Regions from separate parts of the Candidatus Endoriftia persephonae genome, predicted to be linked through region 2. Evidence: predicted binding sites of a transcription regulator. Region 2 holds the regulator's gene; each other region holds the start of a gene.
The links. Region 2 encodes FliA, which starts transcription of late flagellar genes. Its sites were predicted from a motif close to GCTAAAGTTNNNNNNNNNNCNGCCGATA; they were not measured.

Region 1: flgM (flagellar biosynthesis anti-sigma factor FlgM) is a predicted target of FliA. The motif match lies at 1,759-1,786, and genes of this name have one in related genera.
Region 3: L0Y14_RS16400 (methyl-accepting chemotaxis protein) is a predicted target of FliA. The motif match lies at 1,596-1,623, and genes of this name have one in related genera.
Region 4: L0Y14_RS06565 (methyl-accepting chemotaxis protein) is a predicted target of FliA. The motif match lies at 1,549-1,576, and genes of this name have one in related genera.

What each region holds. Positions count from the first base shown of each region.
Region 1 is NZ_CP090569.1:492,572-498,276, forward strand. It holds gene arsS (arsenosugar biosynthesis radical SAM (seleno)protein ArsS) at 1-223, shown strand, start outside; gene L0Y14_RS02350 (TIGR04282 family arsenosugar biosynthesis glycosyltransferase) at 272-910, shown strand; gene flgN (flagellar protein FlgN) at 915-1,403, opposite strand; gene flgM (flagellar biosynthesis anti-sigma factor FlgM) at 1,418-1,723, opposite strand; gene flgA (flagellar basal body P-ring formation chaperone FlgA) at 1,860-2,591, opposite strand; gene flgB (flagellar basal body rod protein FlgB) at 2,911-3,300, shown strand; gene flgC (flagellar basal body rod protein FlgC) at 3,303-3,716, shown strand; gene L0Y14_RS02380 (flagellar hook assembly protein FlgD) at 3,727-4,398, shown strand; partial or broken gene flgE (flagellar hook protein FlgE) at 4,427-5,689, shown strand; gene flgF (flagellar basal-body rod protein FlgF) at 5,703-5,705, shown strand, end outside.
Region 2 is NZ_CP090569.1:2,725,659-2,731,363, reverse strand. It holds gene flhF (flagellar biosynthesis GTPase FlhF) at 1-1,020, shown strand, start outside; gene L0Y14_RS12330 (MinD/ParA family protein) at 1,007-1,894, shown strand; gene L0Y14_RS12325 (RNA polymerase sigma factor FliA) at 1,891-2,640, shown strand; gene cheY (chemotaxis response regulator CheY) at 2,749-3,123, shown strand; gene L0Y14_RS12315 (protein phosphatase CheZ) at 3,209-3,940, shown strand; gene L0Y14_RS12310 (chemotaxis protein CheA) at 4,021-5,705, shown strand, end outside.
Region 3 is NZ_CP090569.1:483,641-489,345, forward strand. It holds gene cheD (chemoreceptor glutamine deamidase CheD) at 1-430, shown strand, start outside; gene L0Y14_RS02300 (protein-glutamate methylesterase/protein-glutamine glutaminase) at 484-1,557, shown strand; gene L0Y14_RS16400 (methyl-accepting chemotaxis protein) at 1,680-2,891, shown strand; gene L0Y14_RS02310 (STAS domain-containing protein) at 2,918-3,235, shown strand; gene L0Y14_RS02315 (STAS domain-containing protein) at 3,303-3,569, shown strand; gene ychF (redox-regulated ATPase YchF) at 3,664-4,755, shown strand; gene L0Y14_RS02325 (hypothetical protein) at 5,308-5,559, opposite strand.
Region 4 is NZ_CP090569.1:1,436,060-1,441,764, forward strand. It holds gene L0Y14_RS06565 (methyl-accepting chemotaxis protein) at 252-1,481, opposite strand; gene L0Y14_RS06570 (AMP-binding protein) at 1,639-4,470, opposite strand; gene hrpA (ATP-dependent RNA helicase HrpA) at 4,624-5,705, shown strand, end outside.

The DNA of each region.
Region 1 (5,705 bases), 1.4 Mb from region 2:
GCTGATGTGTCGTTCTCTGATCAGTGTCGATTGGCAGGGGCGGGTCTATGATTGCGACTTCAACCAGATGCTCGATATGCCGATCAGTGATGAGAATAGTCCTAGACCAACCCTCAGCACCCTGCTCGATACGGATCTGCGCGGCAGGCCGATCCAGATTGCCGAGCACTGCTACGGTTGCACCGCGGGGCAGGGCAGCAGTTGCGGCGGGGCACTCGACTGATGCTGCTGCCATAGTCTGCAGATCGATCAGCGCCAGTCAGAGTTGAAGATGCAGCCGGTTGGTGAAGCGATACTGATCTTTGCTAAGGCGCCGGTCGCCGGCGAGGTGAAGACCCGCCTGATCCCTGCGCTGGGTGCGGACGGTGCGCGCCAGCTCTACCAACAGCTGCTGGAGCGGCTGCTCGGGATGGTGTGTCGGGAGCTGTCGTGTGCGGTGGAGCTCTGGTGCACCCCAGACAGCACGCATCCGCTGTTCCAGCACTTTGCCAGCCTACCGGGGGTGACGCTCCACCGGCAGCAGGGAGAGGATCTCGGTGAGCGCATGGCATATGCTTGTGAGGAAGCGTTGAGGCGGCAGCAGCGGGTGATTTTGATCGGTGTCGATGCGCCGGCACTTACCCCGCAGCAGTTGACCGATACCTTCGGGCGGCTTGCATCAGGAGACGATGCGGTGCTCGGCCCGGCGGAGGACGGGGGGTATGTGCTGTTGGGATTGAAGCGGAGTGCCGAATGCCTGTTTCATGGCCTACCGTGGGGTGGTGATCAGGTGGCGCAGTTGACGCGGGCCTGTCTGGAGCGGCTGGGATGGCGCTGGAGCGAACTGCCGACCCTGTGGGATCTCGATCGGCCGGAGGAGCTGCCGCGCCTCAGGTCACTGGGCTTAGGATTCTCGACTGAATCGACCTGAAGTCTCAGGCTTTACCCAGTGAGTGCGAGTGGCTGTGGCTGCGGGACTCGCCGCTGGGGCCGTAGGACTTCTGGTTTTCGCCGATGCCGCGCAGGATATCGAGCCCCTGTGCAGCCTGGCGCTGGCTGAGGGTGAGCAGCCCGCCGTTGATCCCGTTCTGCTTCTGACTGGCATCGACCTGCTCGAGAAACGCTTGCCACTGTTGTTGTAATAGCCCGGAGCCGTCCAGCTGCTCGATCAGCTTCCTGGTTTCTTCTCCATTGTTGTTCAGCCCCAACTCGCGGAGTAACCGGTTGTGCGCCTCAACGGCTTGGGCCACGTTGAGGATCTGCTGCTCCTTCTGCTGGTTGAGCGCCTCCAGTTGCTCTGCCGGGGCGGTGCTTTTCAGCAAGGCATACTCCTGCTTGAGAAGCGCCAGCAGTTGCTCGGTCGCTTCACTCTCCCGCTGCAGGATGCGGGAGAATCTTTCCCGGAGTTTGGGGTGATTATCCATGAGGAGGCCTTGGATCAGGCCAGGGCACGTTCCATCTCCAACAGATTTTCGGCTGAGTCATCCGGGTTTACCTTGTAGCTACCGGTGGCCAGGGAGCGCTGGGTGCTCTCCACGCGCTGGGCATCGACGACCGGCATCTTGGAGATCTTCTGCTCAAGCTGTTGAAGCTGCGAGGCGGAACTGGTCAGGCTGACGCTGTCGGCCTGGCGGCCAGGGGTGGCCCGGGTGGTTTCTGATGGTTGATTTGCACGATTGGCGGATGCGCTGTCAATGGTGCCCTGCAGCGCGCTGCTGGAAAGACTGCTGATCTCAATTGCCATCGATTTTCCTCTGAATACATTAATCCTAATGCTGTGTTCGGCTAAATCTCAGGATACTTTAGCACTCAGAAAAGGCATTGAGGAGGTTGCTTACTAACACCCTCCAGTAAAATCCTGGTGTCTGTATATCCTGCTTTCAATCTGCCCGCACTAGACTGGCGGATATCACCCGGGCCTGCAGCTTCCGCTTGGAGCTGAGGTTCTGCACCTTGATCAGATCGCCTGGATTGCCATTGGACAGCGCCTTGCCCTTCATCTGCACGCTGATGTCGCTGTTGCCTGCGATGATGGTGACCTGTTGTCCGCGGCGAATGGTTTTGTTGACGACCAGCAGGCTGGGCGTGACCGGTCTGTCGCGACGCAGCGTGCGCTTTAGGGTTCTGCCAGTCACCTCGGCGATGCTGTCGAAATGACCGCGCAGCAAATGGCTTGTCTCCTGTTCAACCAGCTTTACATCGTTTGGGCCGATGGCGGCGCCCCGAGCCAGATCCCGTTTTGCCACCACCACCTTGCCGATCACGCCGATCTCGGCTGAGACATAGAGGGTCCAGGGTTTCGGGCTTTCACATTTGATGCCGACCGTGGTTCGGCCCTGGCTGCGTGCGCCGGGCGGGGAGAAGCTCTGCAAAGGGGTCTCGCAACGGTTGAGTTTGAGGCGGTGGTCGAGGGGCAGCAGCTTGAGGGTGATCCGTTCCGGGCGGTCGGCGGTTTGCATCTTCAGATAGGCCTCTGCCGCCTGGATGATGGTGGCGTGGGGCTGGCTGGACCCCCCAGCCGGGGCGTTCGTGCTGATTAGAAGAAGGGTGAATAAGATTAACCCGGAGCAGAGGCTGCTGCGGGGCACGTATCGGTTGGCTGTGATCTGCATGGGAATTTGCCCTGATTTCTATTTCGGCTGCCATTAAGAGGTGCAAATTGTGTGCCGTTTGCCTGTTGGCGTGGGCGCCCCTGATTTTGGGGCAGATCTCTTACGCTGAATGTTCGTTCAATCGATCGGCCCCCGCTCAGGGGCGGCAACCCTTGCCGCCTGGCGGTGGATGTTTGCCGCAAATCTGCCTGGATCTGTCGCGGCTGAGCATCTCGTATCCCGCTGCAAACCTTGTGGTTGCTAGGTTGCGGCGCTGCATTGCGGTGTGTGGCATGTATTCTGCTGAAGAGAGGTGAGTTCTATCTCTTGGGAGCGCACCATGAATCTTGACGACGCCTTCGGCATCCATCCCCAGGCCCTGCTGCTGCGCGCGCGACGCAGTGAGCTAATCGCCAGCAACCTGGCGAACGCCGATACCCCTGGCTATAAGGCACGGGATTTCGACTTCCATAAGGTGCTGCAGCAGGCGCAGGGCGAGCCGGTGCGCCTGCGGACTACACATCCCAGCCACATCCAGGACGAGCAGGGTGTCGTGCCGCCGACACAGATGCTCTATCGCATCCCATCGCAGCCCTCCCTCGACGGCAATACGGTGGAGACCGAGCGGGAGCAGAGCACCTTCGCCTCCAACTCGCTGGAGTACCAGGCCAGCCTGCGTTTTCTCAACGGCAAGATCAGCAGCCTGCGCCAGGCCATAAAAGGTGAATAGCCATGTCGATGTTTAAGATCTTCGATACCGCGGCCAGTGGCATGAGTGCCCAGAGCCTGCGTCTTAACCTAGTGGCCAGCAACATGGCCAATGTCGATGCGGTGAGCAGCAGCATCGACGAGACTTACCGTGCCCGTCAGCCGGTGTTCCGCGCCATGGTTGATCAGTTCAACCCGGATGCGCCTGCCGTTGGCGTCAGCATGGTGGGGGTGATCGAGAGCCAGGCGCCGCTGATCCGGGAGTATGCGCCGGATCACCAGATGGCGGATGAAGCGGGCTACATCTTCCGCCCCAACGTCAATCCGGTGGAGGAAATGGCCAACATGATCTCTGCCTCCCGTTCCTACCAGGGCAATGTGGAGGTGGCCAGTGCCGCCAAGCAGCTGCTGATGGCAACCCTGCGTATGGGCCAGTAAGGAGAAGCTGATGGAAACTATACAGAGCAACGAAGAACTTTTTAGCAGCCTGGGATTTAGTGCCACCCCGCAGGAGCCGGTCGATCAGGGGCTGGAGATGGAGGATTTCATGAACCTGATGGTCACCGAGCTGACCCATCAGGATCCCTTCAAGCCGATGGAGAATACTGAGCTGGCGACGCAGATCTCCCAGTTCGCCGCAGTCTCCGGCATCGACGATCTAAACAAGTCATTTACTGGCCTTAGCTCCAGCATCACCTCCGATCAGGCGCTACAGGCCGCCAATTTGTTGGGGCGCCAGGTGCTGGTGCCGAGCAGTGCCGGCTGGTTTGGCAGTGGTGACACCCTGAAAGGCTCCATCGAGCTTCCCTCTAATGCCAGCAATGTCACCCTGCGCATCACCAACTCAAACGGTGCGCTGGTGCGGGAGCTGGAGCTGGGTAGCCATGAGGGTGGTGCGCTGGCTTTTAGTTGGGATGGCTACGATGACCAGGGCGATTTTGCCGGCTCCGGCCTCTATCAAGTCACAGCCCAGGCCACCGTCGATGGTGCAGAGATGGCCCCGGCAGTGCATGTGGCGGCTGAGGTGGAGAGCGTCAGTCTGGGCGGTAGTGGTGGGGTGCGCCTCAATCTGGTCGGCCTTGGACAGGTTTCGATGAACGATGTGAAAGAGATCTACTGAACCGATTAAATGAATCAGGAGAAATAAGATGGCATTTCGTATTGCACTCAGCGGACTGGCCGCAGCCACCACCGACCTGGAAGTGACCGGCAACAATATCGCCAACTCGAGCACCACCGGCTTCAAGGAGTCGCGTGCCGAGTTTGCCGACATCTTTGCCTCCTCTATCTCCGACGCCAGCAATGCCACGTCGGGACAGGGAGTACGCACCACCAAGGTGGCGCAGCAGTTCCGCCAGGGCAGTATCGAGTTCACCGCCAACAATCTTGATCTGGGCATCAATGGTGAGGGCTTTTTTACCATGGAACAGCCCAACGGTGATCGCAGCTATACCCGTGCGGGTGCCTTCAATGTGGATCGCAACGGCTATGTGGTGGACCATACTGGCTCACGCTTGCAGATATTCCCGCCGGTGGATGCCGACGGCACCAGCTTCAACACCGGCACAACAGTGGACCTCAATCTGCCGGTGGTCTCCGGCGCGCCGGGCGCCACCTCACAGGTGACTGCATCGCTCAACCTGGGGGCCGCGGAGGACGTGCCGACGGTAGCCTTCAATGCCGCCAGTTATCCACCAAACCCACTCAGCTAAAACCATTCCACCGCCACCACCATCTACGACTCCCTGGGCAGTGCTCACAGCATGAATATCTTCTACCGCAAGGTGGCAGATAATCAGTGGAACGCCTTCACTTATGTGGATGGTAACAATGTCACGGTGGGAGGCAATGCAGCGGCCGATATCCGCTTCAGTAGCAACGGCGCCCTGAGTACAGGGGCGGGTGATGTGACCAGCGGCGGGCTGGTGCCGCTGGATACCTTTACTCCCAGTGGTGGTGCGGCGCCGATTAGCGGGCTCAATTTCAACTACGTCAACACCACCCAGTTCGGCTCCAGTTTTGCGGTCAACGATCTGACCCAGGACGGTTTCACCTCCGGGCGCCTCAGCGGTGTCGACGTGGACAGCGAGGGAGTGGTGTTCGCCCGCTTCACCAACGGCCGCTCGGTGGGGCTGGGCAAGGTGGCGATGGCGCGTTTCAACAATAACCAGGGGCTGCGCCAGGTCGGTGACACCCGCTGGGTCGAGTCGTTTGCCTCTGGCGATGTGCAGCTCGGTGAGGCGGGTACCTCCAGCTTTGGCCTGATGCAGTCCGGGGCGCTGGAGAACTCTAACGTGGATCTCGCTGAGCAGCTGGTCAATCTGATCACCGCGCAGCGTAACTTCCAGGCCAATGCCCAGGTGATCACCACCGCTGACGCGGTCACCCAGTCGATCATCAACCTGCGCTGATAGGAGCTGAATTATG
Region 2 (5,705 bases):
GAGCCGCCGGCACAGACACTGAAGCTCGATCAGCTGCGTCGCCAGCGTCAGCCTGCGGCCAAGCGGGTGGAGTGGAGTCAGGATCCGCTGCTGCAGGAGATGCGCCGTGAGATGTCCGAGCTGCGTCGGATGATGGAACTGGAGCTCTCCGAGCTGACCTGGCGTGACTTGGGGGAGCGATCACCGCAGAAACAGGAGCTGATGCGGCAACTGATGGAGTTGGGGCTGAGTGCCGATCTCTGCCGCAAGCTGGCCGAGCGGGTCGATGCAACGGAGAGCCCGGAGCAGGCTTGGCGGCAGGCGATGTTCCACCTCATCGGCGAACTGCCGGTGATGGATGGGGATATGTTGGAGCAGGGCGGCGTGATTGCCCTGGTGGGGCCAACCGGGGTGGGCAAGACCACCAGTATCGCCAAACTGGCGGCGCATTTCTGTCTGCGCCAGGGTTCCAGAAGTCTGGCGCTGATCACCTGTGACAGCTATCGCATTGGTGCCCAGGAGCAGCTGCATAACTACGGCCGGATCCTCAATGTGCCGGTGCGTTCAGCCGCCAGCGCGGATGAATTGAGCGATGCGCTGCATACCTTCTCAGGCAAGCGGTTGGTGCTAATCGATACAGCGGGCATGAGTCAGCGAGATCTGCAGTTCAGTGAACGACTGTCGTTGATCACCGCCGGCAACCATCCGGTGACGACCCTGCTGACCCTCTCCGCCACCACCCAACGTGCCGCGATGAACCATGCGGTGAACGCCTTCCGTGTCGCCAATCCGGTGGGGGTGGTGTTAACCAAGATGGATGAAGCGGCATCCCTGGGCGGGGTGTTCAGTACCCTGATCGAGGCCGGGTTGCCGCTTGCCTTTACCACTGATGGGCAGCGGGTGCCGGAGGATCTGCATCTGGCAAGGGCTCACACGCTTGTCAGTCAAGCCATCGAACTCGCCCAGGAGGCAGGGGAGGTGCTGGATGAGGCCTACCTGGCTCTCGCATTTGGAGGAACGGGTGAACATGCTCATGTCTGATCAGATCGAAGACCAAGCCGCCGGGTTACGCCGCATGGTGAATCCCGAGCCGGTGCGAGTGATTGCCGTGACTGGCGGCAAGGGTGGGGTTGGCAAGACTAATATCTCGGTCAATCTGGGGGTGGCGATGGCGGAGATGGGGCGGCGCGTGATGTTGCTGGATGCGGATCTCGGGCTGGCCAATATCGATGTGATGCTCGGCTTGCATCCCGAGTTCGATCTCTCCCATGTGATGCGCGGCGAGCGCCGCCTGGAGGAGATCCTGGTGACCGGCCCTCACGGCATGAAGGTGGTGCCAGGGGCCTCCGGTGTGCAAAAGATGGCCGAACTGAGTACCGCGCAGCATGTCGGTCTGATCAATGCTTTCAGTGAGCTGGCCAACGATGTCGATGTACTGCTGATCGATACCGCTGCCGGGATCTCCGACCAGGTGGTCAGTTTTAGTCGTGCGGCGCAGGAGGTGGTGGTGGTGGTCTGCGATGAGCCGGCCTCGATCACCGATGCCTACGCCATCATCAAGCTGCTCAACCGGGAACACGGTGTCAGTCGTTTTCGGGTGCTCGCCAACATGGTGAGAACGGTGCAGGAGGGGCGTGATCTCTACAATAAGATGTGTCGGGTCACCGACCGTTATCTGGATGCGATGCTTAGCTACATGGGCAGCATTCCTTATGACGAACAGCTGCGCAAAGCGGTCAAAGCACAGCGGCCGGTGGTGGATGGTTTCCCGCGTTCAAAGGCTGCACAGGCATTCAAGAATCTGGCGAAGAAGGCCGATACTTGGCCGCTCCCCACCGGGGTTAGTGGTGATCTGCAGTTTTTTGTTGAGCGTCTGATCCAGTTTTCAAGTCAATACGGGGAGAGTGCAAGGTGAACGGCTTGGCGAGTTACACGGCCATTCAGAACGATCAGGAGCACGATGATCTGGTGACCCGGCATGCGGGGCTGGTGAAGCGCATTGCCTATCATCTGATGAGCCGTCTGCCGCCGAATGTGCAGGCAGATGATCTGATCCAGGCGGGTATGCTGGGGCTGCTGGAGGCGAGTCGCAACTACGACCCCACCCAGGGTGCCAGTTTTGAGACCTATGCGGGGATTCGCATTCGTGGCTCGATGATCGATGAGATCCGTCGCAGTGACTGGACGCCCCGCTCGGTACACCGCAAGGCGCGCATGGTCTCTGATGCAATGCGCGAGATCGAAAATGCAGAGGGGCGGGATGCCCGTGATGTTGAAGTGGCTGAGGCGCTCAACCTGTCACTCAAGGAGTATCACCAGATCCTGAAGGATTCCACCGGCTCGAGGGTCTTCAGCCTGGATGAGCTGACCGCGGTCGGCGAGATCAACATCACCCCTGCCACCGGCAAGAATACCTATGAAGGGCCGTTTGAAGGGCTGCAGAAAGATGCGTTTAAGAATGCGCTGGCGGAGGCGATCGCCGGTCTGCCGGAGCGTGAACGGCTGGTGATCTCCATGTATTACGACGACGAACTCAATCTGAGAGAGATAGGTCAGGTGCTTGGTGTGAGTGAATCCCGGGTCTGCCAGATCCACAGTCAGGCTACGCTACGTTTGCGTTCGCGTCTGAGCGAGTGGCTGACTTTGGTGGAAGAGGAGTGAGTCTCAATGGTCGGAACAGAACGGTTTGGGGGGAAGTCAATGCTGCAACGCACTTCTTCCAGTCTTACAGTGGCGACACAGTGATGGGAGGTTGCCTTGGATAAAAATATGAAGATTCTCATTGTGGACGACTTCTCCACCATGAGGCGCATCATCAAGAACCTGTTACGGGATCTGGGTTTTACCAATACCCATGAGGCCGATGACGGGACCACCGCGTTACCGATGCTGCAGAACGGGAACTTCGATTTCCTGGTTAGTGACTGGAACATGCCAGGCATGACCGGCATCGATCTTCTCAAAGCGGTGCGTGCCGATGCCAAGCTTGCCGCTTTGCCGGTATTGATGGTGACTGCCGAATCGAAGCGAGAGCAGATCATCGAAGCAGCGCAGGCGGGGGTCAACGGCTATGTGGTTAAGCCATTTACCGCAGCGACTTTGGAAGAAAAGATCAACAAAATCTTCGAACGTATCGAAGGTTGATGTACTCCAGGGACAGCTAGCGTTGGCGAATGTGTCGTTTGCGTCCATTTTGTCGGTATAGCAGGCCCTAGTCGGGAGAGACCAGATGCAGGAAACACCGGATATTGGTACTGCTCGTCTGGAGACGGCACGTGCTTTGGTCGAAATGCTTGAGGCAGGGAAAAATCAGGAGGCCGAGCAGCTCATCGCAGAGCTGTCGCTGGGAAGAGAGAGCGAGCTATTTCAAGAGGTTGGCCGTCTAACGCGCGAACTTCACGAAGCGATCAACGGCTTTCTGCTGGACGCCCGTATGGCGGAGCTGACCGAGATCGACATCCCCGATGCCAAAGAGCGTCTCAGCTATGTCATTACCATGACGCAACAATCGGCGGACCGCACTTTGACGGCTGTTGAGAAGAGCCTGCCGCTGGTGGCTGAGATGGAAGGGCGGGCGAAACAGCTTGCAGGAGAGTGGGATAAATTCCGTTCTCGACAGCTGAACAAGGACGAATTTCAGGAACTCAGCTTGGCGCTTGATGGTTTTCTAAAAGAGTCAGCCTGCAGTGCCGCCGCCCTGCATGAAAACATCTCAGAGGTATTGATGGCGCAGGACTTTCAGGATCTGACCGGGCAGATCATCAAGAAGGTGATCGATCTGGTGCAGGATCTGGAGCAGCGTCTGGTGATGCTGGTGCGGATTACCGGCCAGCGGATGGAGGTAAAACGGGAACAGCAGCCAGAGAAGCTTGAAGGGCCTGTGGTGCCTGGGGTGGATCAAGGGGATGTGGTGAACGGTCAGGATGAGGTGGACGACCTGCTTTCAAGCCTCGGATTTTAGTTCTGCGTTGAGTTGCCGACACACCTGCATGTGGAACTAGGAAAGTTTTTGAAGGTGTCAGCGGGCTTCGGGAGCAAAGCATGGCGATCGATGTAAATGATGAAATACTGCAGGATTTCCTGGTAGAGGCAGGAGAGATTCTGGAGCAGCTGAGCGAGCAGCTGGTGGATCTGGAGCAGCGGCCGGAAGACTATGACCTGCTGAATGCGGTATTTCGTGGTTTTCATACCATCAAGGGAGGTGCAGGCTTCCTCGGTATCGAGGCCTTGGTCGAAGTCTGCCATCGGGCTGAGGATGTTTTCAACGTGCTGCGCCAGGGGCAACGCAGCATCGATGCCAATCTGATGGATGTGGTCTTGAACGCACTGGATGTTGTCAACGAGATGTTTGACAGCGTACGGAACGGCATCGAACCAGAGCATGCAGCCCCGGCGCTGATCCAGAGTCTGCACAGTTTTTCTGTTCCCGAAGCTGAAGCCGGGGCTCAAGCCAAGTCTTCCGGAGAGGAGAGTTCCCAGGCCCAAGCAGCTGCACCTGCAGAGAGTGTGGCGCCCGCGACAGCTAAGAAGGGTGAACTCTCCGATGCAGAATTTGAAGAGCTGCTTGAGTCGATTCAGGAGCCCGCACACGCTGCCACACCCAATGGCAACGACAAGATCACTGAGGATGAGTTCGATAATCTGCTGGATGAACTGCATGGCAAAGGTAAATTCACCGGGATGCCCACTGCCGCTGTGCCCGGTGAGGAAAAATCGGTAGCTGAGTCAGATTCGATAACCGAACAGGAGTTCGACAACCTACTCGATGAACTGCACGGCAAGGGCAAGTTCAAGCCACCCGCTTCCGCTCAGACAGTTTCTGTCGGCGCTGATGAGATCACCGAGGAGGAGTTTGAGGCCCTGCTGGACGAGCTGCACGGCAAGGGGAAGTTTGCCGGCGCTTCGGCGGCTACCGCAGCCAGCCCGGAACAGCCCGTGGTGCCGAAGACAGATGCTGCGCCTCAGCAGGTGGCAAGCCCCAAGCCGCAACAGGCTGCAGAACCTAAGAAAACAGAGCCGGAACCAAAGACAAAGCCCGGATCCGCGCCAGCAGTCCCGAAGACTAAACCCGCCAAGGCGGAGACCACGGTTCGCGTCGATACGCAACGCCTGGATGACATCATGAATATGGTGGGCGAGCTTGTATTGGTACGCAATCGACTGGCCACACTAAAGGCGACGCTGAATGATGAAGAGCTGGCGAATGCGGTGAGCAATCTTGATGTGGTGACCTCGGATTTGCAGCTGTCGGTGATGAAGACCCGCATGCAGCCGATCAAAAAGGTGTTTGGCCGTTTTCCCAGGGTGGTTAGGGATCTGGCTCGCAGCCTGAAAAAGGAGATCGATCTGGAGATGGTTGGCGAGGATACCGACCTGGATAAAAATCTGGTGGAGGCGCTCGCCGACCCGCTGGTCCATCTGGTAAGAAACTCGGTGGATCACGGTATTGAGCAGCCGGAAGAGCGGGAGCGTATGGGTAAGCCGAGACGTGGCACAGTGCAGTTGGCAGCTGCGCAGGAGGGTGACCACATCCTGCTCTCGATCAGCGATGATGGTCACGGGATGGATCCCGATGTGCTTCGCCGCAAGGTGGTGGAGAAGGGTCTGATGGACCAGGAGAGTGCCTCCCGGCTCGATGACAGGGAATGTTTCAACCTGATCTTCCAGCCTGGGTTTTCCACCAAGACCGAGATATCGGATGTCTCCGGACGTGGTGTGGGAATGGA
Region 3 (5,705 bases), 1.4 Mb from region 2:
AATGAATCACTTCATGCTGCCTCTTAGTGAGAGCGGAAACTGGGGAGGAGGGGCAATTATCAGTGGAGCTACCCGCTACGGAAACTATGCAATGGAGCACATGATCAATGACATACTTAAACATGGAGGGCACCGGCCAAACCTTGCGGTAAAGATATTTGGTGGAGGGAAAATCATCAGCAACATATCGAATGTGGGTGGAAATAATGTCGATTTTGTGAAGTCATACATTCAGGAGGAAGGGCTGAAACTGATGAGCGAGGATGTGGGAGATATATATCCTAGAAAAGTTGTGTTTTTTCCTGCGAGTGGGCGGGTTAGAGTGAAAAAACTTAAACGCATGCACAACGATACAATTGTTCAGCGAGAAAAAGTATATCAGCACGATATCGAACAAGAGCCGCTGGAAGGGGCGGTAGAGCTTTTTTGATGTCGATTGGTAGGTTGTTGGCTGGGGATCCTGAATAGATAGAAGAGGATGGCATGATCAAAGTTTTAGTGGTGGATGACTCTGCTTTGGTGCGGCAACTCCTAACATCGATTCTCGACGCCGATCCTGGTATTCAAATTGTTGGCACCGCAGTTGACCCATACCAGGCGAGAGAGAAAATAAAAAAATTGTCACCTGATGTTTTGACGCTGGACATTGAGATGCCGCGTATGGATGGAGTGACATTTTTGGGGAATCTGATGCGACTACGCCCAATGCCAGTAGTAATGGTTTCCACGCTTACAGAACAGGGTGCCGATGTGACGCTGCAGGCGCTTGAGATGGGGGCGGTTGATTTTGTCTCTAAACCCAAGCTGGATGTTGCACAGCAGCTGCCTGATTATGCGGAAGAAATAATTTTGAAGGTAAAAACTGCAGCGCGGGCAAAAGTGCAGGTGCTGGAAAGGCGGGTTGCAAAAGCACCGCTGACTGCTTCGGATAAGCTGTCAGCAGATGCGGTTCTTGCCAGGAGTGGAGGGAAAAGCCACTTCAGGACAACAGACAGGATTATCGGGATCGGTTCCTCGACGGGAGGAACAGAGGCAATCAAGGATGTTTTAAGGGATCTTCCGCCAGACCTTCCTGGCATAGTCATTTCACAGCATATTCCAGAAGCGTTTAGTGCCGCATTCGCCAGTCGCGTCAATGGCATTACCCAACTTACTGTTTGCGAGGCTCAGAATGGACAGCAGATTCTGCCCGGACATGTCTATATTTCTCCTGGTAATCGCCATCTTTTAGTGCGACGCGATGGGGCGAGGTACATATGCAGCTTGAATGATGGTCCTCCGGTGAACAGGCACAAGCCGTCGGTAGATGTGATGTTCCGCTCCCTAGCGCAAAATGCAGGCCCAAATGCAATTGCAGTAATGCTAACAGGAATGGGTGATGATGGGGCTGAAGGCATGGGAGAGATGCGGCAGGCCGGTGCACCGACCATAGCGCAAGATGAGAAGAGCAGCGTGGTCTGGGGAATGCCTGGAGAAGCGGTCAAGCGTGGCTATGTGGAGGCAGTTCTTCCATTGCAAAAGATCGGAATGCGCCTCACTGAACTATGCAAACAATAGTTCAAGGTGCCCGGACCTGCGGGCATGAGATGCATCGCTCTCAAGATTCATACCAAAGCGCCGATAATGAGTGAGGCAGACCTAATACTCTAGCAGCAGAGCGGATCAATTTGGCGGTATAGATGGCCAACTATTTTGCAAAACCCTGGCACCCTTGGGTGTTTTCTAGCCTATTTGTATTGGCCGCTTGGCCAATGGGGGTGAGCTGGGTTGGTGTCCTGATGCTGGCAGTGCTGACTCTCATTTGGGGGCTGCTCGATTACCGAAATCGTAAAAAACTGACGCAAGGAGAACAAAGCATTCGTGCCCTTGCTGGTGGCGGTGAATTAATCGGCGAGATGGGTGCCTTGTCGCGGGAAATTAAACTTGGAGTTAGTGAGCAGGTTGCCAAGCTGCGAAGTGAGCAGGCCCAGATTCAGACCTTGATCAATGATGCGGTCCAAACACTGCAAGAGAGTTTTAACGGGATAAATGGACAATCACAGGCGCAGTTGGAACTGGTAATGGGTCTGATAGAGAGTGTGTCAGACGGTATTGAGAGCGAAGGTAACAAAAAGATCACATTTGCTGACTTTGCCAGTGAGACGGACAAAGTTCTGCGTTTTTTTGTCGAGCACGTTGTCACGATTAGCCACAATACCATGATGTTGGTGGAGCGTGTTGAGGATATGTCCAAGGAGATGGAGCATGCGGATTCATTGCTGACGGATGTTAAGGTGATCGCCGATCAAACCAATCTATTGGCGCTGAATGCAGCTATTGAGGCTGCTCGGGCGGGTGAGGCAGGTCGGGGGTTTGCTGTTGTTGCTGATGAAGTGCGTAAGCTCTCGCAGAGATCAAACCGCTTCAACGATCAGATCAGGAACGTAATAGGTACCTCTAAGGAAAATATTCAGGAGGCTAGGGACTCAGCTGCAACCCTGGCTTCAAAAGATATGGGCTTTGCAATTCACTCAAAAGCACGTGTTGATGAAATGATGCGGCAGGTTGCAGAAGTGAATGAAGTCATTGCGGATAATTTGGCTAAAGTTTCATCAATGTCCTCTGAGATTCATAACCAGGTTGGTTCGGCTGTGCGGTCATTGCAGTTTGAGGATATCGTGCGCCAGCTTTCCGGTTATAGTGAAGAACATTTTTCAAAAATTGAGGATATATTTGAGTCAATGCAGACCGAGATCAATAGGATGGTGAGTGCCCCGGAAACGACTCCGAAGGAACTTGCCATCAGTATCCGTACGGTCCGCGAATCGCTCAAACAGCAGTTTGCTGATATGGCCACCCATAAGCCGGTGGATCAGGAGAGTATGAGTGAGGGTGATGTGGAGCTTTTTTAGCGGCGGCGTATGTGGGGATTAAGAGAATGAGTCTATCGAGCACTACATACGATGCTGGAAGTGGCATCAGAATCACTGTCACTGGGCGCTTTGACTTTTCCTGTCATCAGGAGTTTCGTGCGGCTTATGGCAAAAATGATCCGTTAAAGAGCCACTACACGATTGATCTGTCTGGAGCAGATTACATAGATAGTTCTGCGCTGGGAATGTTGTTGGTGCTACGTGAGCGCTCTGGTGGTGATAACTCAAATATCCGAATCATAGGTTTTAATCAGTCAGTTGGTGAGATATTGCGAATAGCTGGGTTTGGCCACCTTTTTCAGATGGATCCACAGGCCAAGTAGTAAATTGAACGTAGATTGTGAGGCAAATATGTCGGTAACTACATCAAAGTCATCAGATGGCACGAGTGTGACGATAAAGATATCCGGACGGTTTGACTTCTCCAAACACCAGGATTTTATTAATGCCTACAAGGCCTACCCAAAGGGCGAGATGGGCTTTGTGGTGGACTTGGCTGAGGCTGAGTATATGGATAGTTCCGCGATGGGGATGCTGTTGCAGTTGCGTGAGCACAGCTCAAAGGTGAAGGATAGCGTGGTGCTTGCCAACGGAAATGACGCGATCAATGAGATCTTGAAGATTGCCAACTTCGGCAAGCTTTTTCTGATCAAATAGCGTCGAAGCAGGAGATAGTGCGGGGAACCTCGCGCCCTGCTGGAAAGTCCGGCCTCATTTCCGGTATGCTTTGTGCCTTTTGAGGCTCCGGAATATGGGTTTTAAATGCGGTATCGTTGGGCTCCCCAATGTGGGTAAGTCGACGCTCTTCAACGCTCTGACAAAGGCCACTATTGCGGCCGAAAATTATCCTTTTTGTACTATCGATCCCAACGTGGGAGTGGTCCCCTTACCAGATCCGCGCCTTGATGCAATCGCCGGGATCGTTAATCCTCAGGCAGTGCTTCCGACTACCATGCAGTTTGTCGATATTGCCGGACTGGTTGAAGGCGCTTCCAAAGGTGAAGGGCTCGGGAATAAGTTTCTTGCCAATATTCGTGAGACAGACGCGGTTGCGCAGGTGGTGCGCTGTTTCGAGAACGATGACGTGGTGCATGTGGCGGGTAAGATCGATCCACTTGCCGATGTTCAGGTGATCAACAATGAGTTGGCGCTGGCTGATCTGGAGTCCGTGGAAAAGGCGCTGGACAAGACGATTCGCCAGGCGAAGACTGGTGACAAGAAGGTGCTTGCCCGCAAGGCCTTGTTGGAGCGCATATGTGATCATCTGTATGACGGTAAATCAGTGCGTTCTATGGCGCTCAGCGATGATGAATTACAGGAGATTCGGGAACTATTCCTGCTGACCGTAAAGCCCATCCTCTATATTGCAAACGTTGCGGAAGATGGCTTTGAAGACAACCCGCATCTGGATGCGTTGAATACGCTTGCCTCTGCAGAGGGGGCTGAAGTGGTTTCTGTGTGTGCCGCCATTGAAGCTGAGATTGTGGAGCTTGAAGAGGATGAGAGGGAAGAGTTCCTCTCCGATTTGGGATTGGATGAGCCGGGTCTGAACCGCGTTGTTCGGGCGGGTTACCAGTTGCTGGGGCTCGAGACATACTTCACTGCCGGTGAAAAAGAGGTTCGAGCCTGGACGATCCCAGCCAATGCATCCGCACCCCAGGCTGCCGGGGTCATCCACACAGATTTTGAGCGGGGTTTTATACGTGCCGAGGTGATCAGCTACGATGATTTTGTCAAATTTAGAGGCGAGCAGGGCGCACGTGAGGCGGGAAAACTCCGTTCAGAAGGCAAGGATTATCAGGTCAAAGACGGTGACATAATCCATTTCCGGTTCAATGTTTGATAATTGGGGCGGGGGAACCGTTTAGCTGACGTAAGTTAGACTAGGGGAGCGCTGATTAAGTCTGGTTAGATTTGGGCTGAGATAAAATTGTACCAATTGGTTTCGAAATGAGCAGAAATGACCACTCTATTGTTGTGATCTTCGGGATTAATTGGGGTGATATTAGTTGGCGTAAAGCAATCACGACTTATTCAGTGGTTCCCTAAAGTCGCCGGGTTTTGCCTATCGCGGCTCTGGCTTGGCCGCTACGGGCCATTCTGCCTTTATGCGGCTAAGCCTCCATGTGCAGGTTCTGGGACGCTTGTGCTTGCTGCTACGCCGCCATCCTTGGGCGGTGCTCATTGGGCCAGCCTGCGGTTGTCCGAATCTACTTCCGGCAGATTTGTTACACAAGTTGTAGCCATAGTGACAACTTTGATCGGCGTATCTCTGCGCCTTACCCCTTCGGAGCTTGCGCGAAACATTGCTTCCTGCGATTTTTTCGTTCCAGAGCAACGTCCAGTCATATCTGCCTGGCGCCAGATTTCGCGATCTACCATCAACCAGGCTGGTTTATAGCTGACTGTTGCAGGGCATCTGTGCGCAGAGTTGGTCGAGCCACTGGAGGTTGAATCTTTTACGTAGCCGGCAGGGGAGGCAACGGTTGACCTCGTCAAGCAGCGAGATGGCGGCACCGACCACGATCAATAACCAGAAGACCTGGTTAAACCAGGTGTGATTGATAATCCCGTCCAGACCGTAGGTGAAATAACCGACCAAGCCGAACACCATGGCTGCAATCAGACCAAAAAGGATGGGTAGCATGGTTTTCTCCTCAAATAATGTACTAATAAGTATATTAGTAGATAATGAATTTTAGCTAAACAGTAAGAGTGCAATTTGCGGTTTTGGTTCCCGAAGAGTGTGATCGCCTCCTCGAAAGGGTGTTAGGGTTGAACCTGCTTTGTTGA
Region 4 (5,705 bases), 1.3 Mb from region 2:
GCGGAGGTCATCTAGGTGATAAGCCAGGCAGTCATAAGGTAGTGTCCGTCCGGAAACGCCATGTTTGGACGCAGAGAAGCGCAAAGAACGCAGATGTTTATAGATAATATTTGTGATCTCCGCGCTTCTCTGCGTATCGTTTTTACTGTTTCTGGACGGACATTATCTATCGACGAAAGAGAGGTTGTTTTGGGATAGCCAGTCGGTCGATGTGACCGGTTTTTCTTGTGCAGAGGATGGTGGGAAGCAGGTCAAAAGAGATCGACACTACCACTCTCGACATTCTGTTGTGCTACCGCCTTGTTCTGATCCAGCTGTGCGAAGCCCTGCTTGCCATTGTTGATGATTTTCTCCAGGTCGGAGAGACGGGTCTGGAAGTGTTCAATCTGCTGCTCGAAGTCGGACTGCTCGAAATGGAGGGCGATCAGTCCGTTGATGAAAGCCTCGATCTGTTCTGAGCGCTGGGCGATGTGATCGACCAGTTGTACAGCAATATCCTCAAATTGTAGGGAAAGTATGCCGGTATTGACGTGCTGGCGGATGCTATCGGAAAGCTCATTGATGGTCTCTGCTTGGGTGGTGGCACCCTTGTTGAGCGCCCGCATCTCCTCCCACATGTTTCCAACCTGATCTTGGGCCTCGAGTGCGTTTGACATGTCAGCCTCTGCCATCTCCTGAATATTGACTGAGACGCGCTCCATGGTGCTCTGGGTCTGCAGGATCAGGTCGCGGATCTGGTCGCTAAACTGGTTGGTGCGGCGGGAGAGGTTGCGCACCTCATCGGCTACCACCGCAAAGCCGCGCCCTGCATCACCCGCTCGGGCTGCCTCGATTGCGGCATTCAAAGCCAGTAGATCTGTCTGACTGGTGATATCGTTGACATCGTTGAGCAGTGAGACCACTGAGTTGACCTGCCCGGTCATTTCGCTGAAGTTGTCGACGATGGCACTGCTGTTATTTTTCATCTCTGAAAGGGTGGAAATATAGTTGGTGACGATCTCCTGACTCTGAGTGCTGAAGCGATTGATGCCCTCTGTCTGCTCCTTGTACTGGTTGCCGCGGGCCACGTTATAGAGCTCTTCGACCAGCACCTGCAGGCGCTGGCGCTGATCTTCGGTTTCGTTGTCCAGACCGGTAAAGCTGCCGGCGAGTTTTTCGGTGGCGCTGTGCAGAATATCTTTGGCCTGATTCAGTTCCCGTCGAAGACTGCTGAACTGTTCACTGACAACATCGAAGGCACCATTGGATGTCGCCATATAATTGCCGAGCATACGGGCAATCGCCTCTTTTTTTCGCTCAGCTTCGGCGGATTGTTTGTCTCTGCTACGTGAAGCGACCAACAGGATGATGACGATCAGGGCGGGTGTGGTACTGAGCAGGAGCAGTAGCCAATCTGGTAACTGCGCCAGGAGTGAGACGGTTGTCATCACAGAGAAAAGCAGGATCCCTGCCAATGAGCCGTAGAAGAGTTTTTGGTTCACTATGAATTGTCCATCATTGTTGCAGTCTGGCGGTTGCAAGTCGGCCTGCTTTCGCTTCAAGAATGTAAATCGGCAGAGAGTTGGAAATCTTTTGTTCTTAATAGGTTCGGCAGGAAAAGAGTCAATTTTGTGTGTACGAGGGGCGATTGAAACAGTCTCAGACTCGCTTCTCGCTAGCCAGATCAGGTTCGCCGCAGTGGCGTAGAATCTCTGTCCTGGCCCGGTCGCGCAGCAGAATCGCCTGCTGCCAGGCATCCTCTATCCCCGGGACAGGGACAACTGGCTCGCATAGGGTCAGGCTAATCTGGCTGGGATGGATGAACCAGTCGTTGGCATGCAGGATAGAACGGGTGCCACGGATTGTAATGGGCTGCACTGGCAGAGCGGCGTTTGCGGCGGTGGAAAAGGCGCCCATATGAAACGGTAGCAGCCCGGGTCTGCGGCTGAAGGTGCCTTCTGGAAAATAGCATTGAGACTCACCCTGCAGTGCACTGCGCTGTGCAGTATAGGAATCAGTCACTGCCTGGCGGGGATCAGACCGTTCCACAAACAGGGTATTGATGCGTTTGAGAAAGGTATGGGCGATCCAGTTTCGACGCAGCTCTGATTTGGCGACAAAGCGAAAAGAGAAGGGCAGCAACGCGACCAGCGCAATGCCGTCGAGATAACTGCAGTGGTTGGCGACCAGGATGACGGGCTGAGTGACGGTGGGGAGATACTCTGCTCCGCGTAGTGTCAGTCGGGTGCCGCTGGCCTTGGCCAGCAGGCGAGCCATGGCGCGCATCAGAGGCCAGCGAAAAGTCGTGGGCAGAAGCATCACAGAGAGATAGGTGAAAGCGGCCAGAATATAGAAGATTCCACGGGTATAGAGCGAATAAGCCCAATCTTTGGCGCTGCCAACAATGCGCCGGATGCGGTTTGGAAGCGTGGAGAGGGAGAGCTGCAACTGTTGTTGCCAGACTGGTCTGGGGTGGGCCTTGATTGCGCCCTGTTCAAACAGTGTTCGGCATGCGCCGCGCCGGATCTTGCCACTCGATGTCTTGAGGATGATGCCTGGTGCGGCGAGGATGATCTCATCCGGTGCGATCATGGTGAGGTAGGTGGCGATGCTGTCGATCCGGGCGCTCAACGCTTCCCGCTTGGCCGGATCCTGCTCGCGGGTTTCGGCCAGTATCACCAGTCGTTCGCCCGGCTGGTTCTGGTTCTGACTGGAAAAGATGGCCACCCGACCCTTGCGGATACCCTCCAGGTTACCAATGGCCTCTTCCAACTCTTCGGGGTAGATGTTGCGGCCAGCACGAATGATCACATCCTTGCTGCGACCGGTGATAAACAGGTCCCCGTCTGCAAAGTAGCCGAGATCCCCTGAGCGTAGCCACTCGCCGTCAAACAGCTCACGGGTGGCCTGGGAGTTGTGAAAGTAACCGCTGCAGGCTGAGGGGCCGCGGAACTGAATCGCCCCCTGTTGACGTTCTGGCAGTTCATGGCTAGCCGCATTCACCACCCGCACCTCATGGTGGGGGAGGGGATGCCCGCAGGCGACAAAGTGCAGTGCCCGTGGATCGTCCGGTTCGGCGGCTATTGCCTGGCCACTGCGGCTGAATTCGAGGCGTCTGATCCGGTCGATCAGCGGCTTGCGATGCAGTGGCGGGAAGGTGAGCCCGACACTCGACTCCGCCAGGCCGTAGACCGGGCACAGGGCCTCCGCATGAAAGCCGTAGGCAGAGAAGCGCGCCTGAAAGCTTTGCACGGTCTCCGGGCTGACCGCCTCGGCGCCATTCAGCGCGACCCGCCAGCGGCTCAGATCGAGCCCCTCCAGTGCTTTATCATCGATTCGGCTGCAGCAGAGCTGGTAGGCAAAATTGGGGGCGGCGGAGAGGGTGCCGCCATAGCGGTGGATCGCCCAGAGCCAGCGTTCGGGTTTTGCCAGAAAGCTCAGCGGCGACATGATTACCAGCTGCGCGCCAAAGTAGAGTGAGCCAAGCCAGGCGCCGATCAGCCCCATGTCGTGATAGAGCGGCAACCAGCTGACAAAGATATCGCTGGCATTTGCCTCGATGGCAGCGCCATCGGCGCGGATATTCGCCAGCAGATTGGCATGGGTCAGGATCACCCCTTTGGGGGTGCCCGTGCTGCCAGAGGTGTACTGCAGGAATGCTGTATCGATCGACCGAAGGATCACCGGCGAGAGCGCCTGTGGATTACCGTGCAGTGCATCCAGAGTCAGCAGTTCGCGCAGGCTCTCCACCTCCGCCTTCAGCAGTTTAGCCAGAGATTTTGCCGCCTCGATGGTAATCAGATAGGTGGCCTTGGCATTGGAGAGAATCGAGATCTGGCGCCGGAGATGATCCTGCAGCTGACTGGGCCGCAGCGGAGGATAGATCGGCACCGGCACGCCGCCGGCATAGAGCACGCCGAAGAAGCTGTAGAAGTAGTCGGACCCCGTCGGCAGCATCAGACAGACCGCCTCACCCGGTTGCAGACCGTGCCGTTGCAGAGCAGCGGCAACCTTGAGGGCCCCTTCATGCAGCTGTCGATAGCTGATCCGTTCACCCTCATCGCTGTCACTGTAGAGGCGGATATGCGTGCGCTCCCCATGATGCGCGACATGCCAGTCGAGCATTTCGGTAAGGCTGCCGGCCTGTTCCGGTGCCTCGTTGGATCTGCCCGCCTCAGGGATGACAGGAGGCGTTCCCTCCAAGCTGGTCGTAGTCGGACTGCTGAGAATTGCACGTAGCAGATCGCGTGGGGTCTCCGCCTCAGCGAAGCTCTGCTCAGGCAGGCTGACGCCGAACTGGCGTTCCAGACGGGCGACCAGTTCCAGCCGTCCCAGGCTGTCGAAGCCCAGATCCCGCTCCAGATGAGAGTCGAGTGTAGGCGGCCGCCAAGCTGTTTGTAGAGGATGGAGTTCTCTGGCTAGGGTGGCGATGATCTCCAGTAGAGGAGTGGCCGCGTGTTTTTCTGAGTGGAGCTGTTGTGGTGCTTCCATGGAGGGGGCCAATTTTATGACTACTTATGACTATATAGCAGAGTCGGATCGACCCCGTTTTACGGTAGAATCTCGCCTTTCCGCTGTTTTCCTGTGCTGCCTGTGACCATAGCCGACAACAAACTCCCCAGCCCTGAATCGATTGAGCAATGCATGCTGGCGGACCGCCACAGCTTCCGCCGGCGTTTGCGTGGTCTGCAGCAGCGGAAGAATAACAACCAGCCCTACGATCAGGGGCTGCTCAAGCTGCGCCGGGATATGGATCGCTCAAGCGAGCGCCTTGCTCAGCGACAAGAGAGCCTGCCGACCCCCGAATTCCCGCCCGAGCTGCCGATCACCACGCGTCTCGATGATATCCGCAAGCTGATCGCGGAAAATCAGGTGGTGGTGCTGTGTGGTGAGACCGGCTCCGGCAAGTCGACCCAGTTGCCGAAGATCTGTCTCGACTTGGGGCGCGGTGTGGCGGGCTACATTGGCCATACTCAACCGCGGCGCATTGCGGCGCGCAGCCTGGCGGCGCGGGTGGCCGCCGAGCTGGGCAGCGAGACAGGCCATGCGGTGGGCTACAAGGTGCGCTTCCATGATCATGTGGGACCAAATTCCCATGTCAAACTGATGACAGATGGCATTCTGCTGGCGGAGATCCAGCAGGACCCCTATCTGAATCAGTACGACACCCTGATCATCGATGAGGCCCACGAGCGCAGCCTGAATATCGATTTTCTGTTGGGCTACCTGCAGCAGCTGCTGCCGAAGCGTCCCGACCTGAAGCTGATCATCACCTCAGCCACCATCGACCCGGACCGCTTCGCCAAACACTTCCGCGATGCGCCGGTGATCGAAGTTTCCGGCCGCACCTTCCCGGTGGAACTGTACTACCGGCCGCTGGAGGAGGAGGGGGCCCATGAGCGGGAGGATCCGATGCAGCAGGCGATTGTCGATGCGGTGGATGAGCTGTCGCGTATCGATCGTGGCGATATCCTGATCTTTCTCAGCGGCGAGCGAGAGATCCGCGAGACCGCCGAGACCCTGCGCAAGCACAAGCTGCCGCTGACCGAAGTGCTGCCGCTCTACGCCCGACTCGGCCCCGCCGACCAGGCACGGATCTTCAAACCTCACGGCGCGCGGCGCATCGTACTTGCCACCAACGTGGCGGAGACCTCACTCACCGTGCCCGGCATTCGCTATGTGATCGACGCGGGCTTTGCCCGCATCAGCCGCTACAGTCACAGGAG